2 linked regions of the Thiosocius teredinicola genome follow. Each later gene encodes a partner of the first gene's protein in a complex. Links are inferred from orthologs where the notes say so. Each region holds a gene or a part of one and is shown in the gene's direction. Other genes may lie near its edges.

What was found. Proteins that work in one complex are often made in the same cells at the same time.
Region 2: the proteins of B1781_RS17365 (region 1) and dsbD are in contact, whole or in part, in a crystal structure (PDB 1JZD), measured with the Escherichia coli proteins. The link is inferred for Thiosocius teredinicola from one-to-one orthologs.

What each region holds. Positions count from the first base shown.
Region 1 is NZ_CP019936.1:3,666,260-3,669,226, reverse strand. It holds B1781_RS17365 (DsbC family protein), read left to right. Parts: upstream 1-1,098; coding sequence 1,099-1,836; downstream 1,837-2,967. Other genes in the region: fdxA (ferredoxin FdxA), read right to left, coding at 2,662-2,967; B1781_RS17360 (Stp1/IreP family PP2C-type Ser/Thr phosphatase), read left to right, coding at 1,894-2,655; B1781_RS17370 (YajQ family cyclic di-GMP-binding protein), read left to right, coding at 614-1,096; xerD (site-specific tyrosine recombinase XerD), read left to right, coding at 1-509. UniProt on the Escherichia coli protein: Acts as a disulfide isomerase, interacting with incorrectly folded proteins to correct non-native disulfide bonds.
Region 2 is NZ_CP019936.1:394,130-397,206, reverse strand. It holds dsbD (protein-disulfide reductase DsbD), read left to right. Parts: upstream 1-385; coding sequence 386-2,770; downstream 2,771-3,077. Other genes in the region: B1781_RS01850 (TlpA family protein disulfide reductase), read left to right, coding at 2,767-3,077; cutA (divalent-cation tolerance protein CutA), read left to right, coding at 81-401. UniProt on the Escherichia coli protein: Required to facilitate the formation of correct disulfide bonds in some periplasmic proteins and for the assembly of the periplasmic c-type cytochromes.

The sequences.
Region 1 (2,967 bases):
CGGCCGAAGGGCTGCGTGACCGCACGATGCTCGAGGTGTTGTATGCGACCGGGCTGCGCGTTTCCGAACTGGTCGGTCTGCGCCCCGACCAGCTCAGCCTGACGCAGGGGCTGGTGCGCGTGATCGGCAAGGGCGGCAAAGAACGCCTGGTACCGCTCGGCGACGAGGCGGTGAGCTGGATTGAGCGATTCATCAAAGGTGCGCGCGTCGAGCTGTTGAACGGCCGGCCGTGCAACGCCCTGTTTCCGACCCGGCGCGGCGACGGCATGACCCGCCAGGCCTTCTGGTATCGCATCAAGAAACACGCCCTGACCGCGGGCATCCGCCAAACCCTGTCGCCCCACACGCTGCGCCACGCCTTTGCCACGCACCTGGTCAACCACGGCGCCGATCTGCGCGTTGTGCAACTGTTGTTGGGCCACAGTTCCTTGTCGACGACACAGATTTACACCCACGTGGCCCGCGAGCGCCTGCAGGCGCTGCACGCCGAGCACCATCCGCGCGGTTAGCGGCATGCCGTCGATTTCCTTCGATGTCGGCCGGCCTGGCAAGCCCGCCCAACAGTGGCGGCGCCTTGTGGTAGCCTTGCGGCTGTTTTTTACGGAGCCCCGATATGCCTTCATTTGACGCCGTCTCGGAAGTCGATCTGCAAGAGGTCCGTAATGCCACGGACCAGGCCAACCGCGAGGTGGGCACCCGTTTCGATTTCAAGGGCAGCGATGCCCAGTACAGCCTGGACGGCGACAGCGTCACCTTGAACGCACAGAGCGAATTCCAACTCGAGCAGATGATGGACATTTTGCAGCTCAAACTGGTCAAACGCTCGGTGGACATCGGCTGCCTGGATATCGGCAAGGTCGAAACCGCAAATAATCGTGCCCGCCAGTCGGGCACGATAAGGCAGGGTATCGATACCGATACCGCGCGCAAGATCGTCAAGGACATCAAGGCTGCAAAGCTGAAGGTGCAGGCGCAGATACAGGGCGAGCAGGTACGGGTGACCGGCAAGAAGCGAGACGACCTCCAGGAGGTGATCGCGTTGCTGAAAAAGGGTGAGTACGGCCTGCCGCTGCAATTCACGAATTTTCGAGACTGACTATGATCAAGAGAGTTACTGCCGTTGTTATCGCCGTGTTTTTCAGTGCGGTGGCGCAGGCCGCAGTGGATGCGGCAACCCAGGAAAAGATTCGCAATTCACTGAAGGTGCTGTTGCCCGGACTGGTGCCGGACGAAATCAGGGAAACGCCCCTGGACAACATCTACGAGTTGACCTTCGGTGCGCGACTGGCCTACATCACGGGCGATGGACGTTACCTGATGCAGGGCAAGATCATCGACATCGAACAGCGTGTCGAGATCACCGAGAAGCGGTTGACCGAACTGAAAAAGGCGGCGTTGAGCAATATCAGCGAGGATCAGATGATCATCTACGGGCCGGAGGACGCCAAACACACCGTCACCGTGTTCACCGATATCGACTGCGGCTTCTGCCGCAGGCTGCATTCGGAGATGGCCAGCTACAACGACGCCGGCATCCGTATCCGCTACCTTTTCTACCCACGGGCGGGGATCGGCAGCGACTCTTACAACAAGGCGGTTTCGGTGTGGTGCGCCGATGACCGCAAAGCGGCGATGAATGCCGCGAAGGCCGGTCAGGAGATCGAGGCCAAAACCTGCGACAATCCGGTCAGCACGCATCACGCCCTGGGGCAGTCGATGCGTATTCAGGGAACGCCTGCTTTGATGTTGGAAAGCGGCGAGTTGGTGCCGGGTTACGTCCCGGCGGATAAACTGCGTCGTGCGCTCGACGAGAGCGGCACACAGGCCGGCAGCTGACCAAGGCTGCGAGAGGTCTGTTCGACGCACTTGCTGTCATGAGGTGCACGCCCGCATATGGCGGTTCATGCGATTGAATTGGCCTGTCGCAGTGACAAGGGACTGGTGAGGAAACGCAACCAGGATAGTTTTCGCGTCGATTCCGATCTGGGCGTTATGGTGCTGGCCGACGGTATGGGCGGACATCGCGCCGGCGAAGTCGCCAGCCGCATCGCGGTGCGCACGGCGATCGAAGACCTGTTGCCGATACAGCGCGAAGACAGTGCCGACGGCATGGAGACCTTGCTGCGCGTAGGGCAGGCTCTGGAGCATGCCAACCATGCCGTGCTCGATGCCTGCGACGAGCGACCCGAGTTCGAAGGCATGGGTACCACCATGGTGGCCGCCGTGTTTCGCGACCACCGCATCTACTATGCCCACATCGGCGATTCACGCCTCTACCGGGTGCGCCTCGGGCGCATGCGCCGTCTCACCCGGGATCATTCGCTGATCCAGCGCATGATCGACGATGGGGTGTTCATGAACCGTCGCGAGGCGCGCGAGGCGGGCGTCAAAGACAACGTGCTGACCAGGAGCCTGGGCATGCAGCGCCAGGCGGATGTCGACGTCCGCGATGCCCTGGTCGAGCCTGGCGACACCTACCTTGTGTGCAGCGACGGCCTGCACGGCATGATTTCCGACAACACCATGGCGCGGATACTGCGCGACCCCAACGGGAATCTCGATGAGCAGGCGCAGGCGTTGCTCGATGCAGCGCTGGAGGCCGGCGGTAACGACAACGTCAGCGTGCTCCTGGCGCGGCCGAGCATCACCCGCTGATCGCAGTCAGCGTTCGAGCAACTCGCGTTTGCCGGTCTTGCCGTCCCAGTCTTCGGCGTCCGGCGGTGGGTCTTTGCGTTGCGTGATCACCGGCCAGTTTGCGCACAGGTCGGCATTCAACGCGATGAAGTCCTGCTGGTCAGCCGGCACGTCGTCTTCGGCAAAAATCGCGTTTGCCGGACACTCCGGTTCACACAGTGCACAATCGATGCACTCGTCGGGATCGATCGCCAGAAAGTTCGGCCCTTCGTGGAAACAATCGACCGGGCACACCTCCACGCAATCCGTGTATTTGCACTTGATGCAGTTTTC
Region 2 (3,077 bases), 3.3 Mb from region 1 along the record:
AAGTTGCGCCCGTTGAGACATGGGGGCCGTTTGGCCGGTCTTCAAGGTTGGTCGGTCATCGAATCCGCACCGAGGACAGCATGACAGAACTGCAACTGGTCATCACAACGATGCCGGATCAGGCCTCAGCCGAATCGCTGGCCGAGGTACTGGTCGGGCAGCAAATCGCCGCCTGCGTGAATATCAGCGCGCCGCTTACGTCTATCTATAGATGGGCAGGAAAAATCGAACGCGGCAGTGAGGTCATGCTGACGATCAAATCGAGCAAGGATCGTTACACGGCGCTGGAGCGGGCGATCGCCGACAACCACCCCTATGAACTTCCGGAGATCATCGCAGTCCCCATCACCGGAGGTCTCCCTGATTATCTGGCTTGGATCGAAACATGTACAAAAAACTAATTGCCTGGGTCTTGGCGATCGTCGCGACACTGCCGGTCGCGCACGCCGAGGACGAATTCCTCAAGCCCGACCAGGCGTTCGTGATCTCGGCCGAGGCGACCGACAACATGACGGTCCGCGTCAACTGGCAGATCGCAGAGGGCTATTACCTCTATCAGAGCAAGTTTCGCTTCCTCACCGAGAATGCCGATATCGAATTCGGTGATCCCAAGCTGCCGCCGGCAAAACCGAAGAACGATCCGGTCTTCGGCGAGGTGCAGATCTATCGCAACGATGTGACCATCGAGGTGCCGCTCGGCGCCATTCCGCCGAACACCGAGATGCTGACGCTCAAGGCTCGCTCACAGGGTTGCGCCGATGCCGGCATCTGTTATCCGCCGCACACACAGACGGTGCTCGTCGCACTCGACCAGGGCGTCGATGGCCCGCCGCCGGTCGACCCTGGCGCTGTCGACAACTTCGAACCGGCCGGCAGCGTCCCGCCCGAGATGCAGGAGACGGCCGTACCGGCGATTGCCGAAGCCGATCCGCTGCAAGAACTCGAGGCGCTAGGCGACGACCTCGGGCTGGGTGCGAACGAAGACGACATCCTGCCCGCCGAGAAGGCGTTCCGCGCCGATGCAAGCAGCACCGACGGCAGTCGACTTCGGGTGCAATGGGCAATCGCTGACGGCACCTACCTCTACCAGGACAAGGTCAAGGTGGTTCTGGAGGGCGACGGCGTCGCCCTGGGCGAGTTCGCCCTGCCGACACCCGATATCAAGAAAGACTCGATCAAACCGGACGGCACGATTGGCGATGTCGCCGTCTACCACAACCAGATCGACCTCGACATTCCGCTGGTGCGCACCAACACCGATGCCACCAGCATCAAAGTCACCGCCAGCTACCAGGGCTGTGCCGACCGCGGCATCTGCTACCCGCCGCAGAAGCAGGTCTTCGAGTTCGACCTACCGGCCGGCGAAGGCGCGACGACGGTCGCGGCCGCCGCGCCCGGCGATGCAGGCACGGACCAAACCGGCGAGAGTCAGCCGGCACCGCAGATCCAATCCGAACAGGACCAGATCGCCAGTCTGCTGGAAGGCGGCGACTTCCTGGTGATCGTCGCGACCTTCTTCGGCATCGGCGTGCTGTTGTCGCTGACGCCGTGCGTGTTCCCGATGATCCCGATCCTGTCCGGCATCATCGCCGGTCACGGCAAGAACATAACGACCCGCAAGGCGTTCACCCTGTCGCTGATCTACGTGCTGGCGATGGCGGTGACCTATACCATCGCCGGCATCCTGGTCGGCGTTTTCAGCGTCAATCTGTCGACCACGCTGCAGCAGCCTGCCTGGCTGATTGCATTCGCCCTGATCTTCGTCGCCCTCGCGCTGTCGATGTTCGGCTTCTACGAACTGCAGTTGCCGTCGAGTATCCAGAGCCGACTCACCGAGATCAGTAACCGCCAGAAAGGCGGCAGTTATACCGGCGTCGCGGTCATGGGCCTGTTGTCGGCGCTGATCGTCGGCCCGTGCCTCGCCCCGCCGTTGGCCGGTGCACTGATCTTCATCAGCCAGACCGGCGACGGCGTACTCGGCGGCACGGCCTTGTTCGCCATGGGTATCGGCATGGGCATACCGCTGCTGCTGATCGGCGCCTCGGCCGGCAAGCTGCTGCCACGCGCCGGCGCCTGGATGGATGCGGTCAAGGCGGTGTTCGGCGTGCTGATGCTGGGCGTCGCGCTGACGATGCTCGAACGCCTCGCGCCGACCTATATCTCAGAGATGATCATCCTCTTGGCCTGGGGCCTGCTGCTGATCGGCTCGGGCATCTACATGGGCGCGATCGAGCCGCTGCATGCCGAGGCTGGTGGTTGGCGCAAACTATGGAAAGGTGTGGGCCTGGCCGCGGTAATCTATGGCGCAACCTTCCTGATCGGCGCCGCACTGGGCAGCAAGGACACCGTGCAACCGCTGCGCGGCGTGTTCGCCGGCGGCGCGATAGCCGGTCAGGCCGAGCATGCCACCTTCAAACAGATCAAGAGCAACGCTGATCTCGACCGTGAACTGGCCGCGGCCAAGGCACAAGGCAAACCGGTCATGCTCGATTTCTACGCCGACTGGTGCACCTACTGCAAACAGATGGAACGCGAGACCTTCCCCGACGCGAAGGTACAGCAAGGCATGTCGCAGATGGTGTTGCTGCAGGCCGACGTGACTCGTCAGGATGACGCCGACAAGGCACTACAGGAACGCATCGGCATTCCTGCACCGCCGGCAATGATATTCTGGGGACCCGATGGCAATGAGCGTAGGCACTTGCGTCTGCTCGGATTCAAAGGCCCGCAGGGATTTGCCGAGCACGTGGCACAAGCGATATCACCGTGAAAATCAACAAGCTGTTCGTCCTCACTGTCGTCTGTACGCTGATCGGCGCCGGGGTCGGATTCGCCTGGCGAAGCTACGAGCAACAGAAGACGGCAGACGCCGCAAAACTGATCGAGAAAGAGGTGGTGGTCGTCGACTCGCTGCCCGATGCCAGCTACCCGGACCTGCACAACAGCAAACGCAGCCTGTCCGACTATGCCGGCAAACTCGTCGTCGTGAACTTCTGGGCGACCTGGTGCCTGCCGTGTCGCGAAGAGACGCCACTGTTCGTCGAGTTGCAGCAAGAGTTCGGCGAACAGGTGCAGTT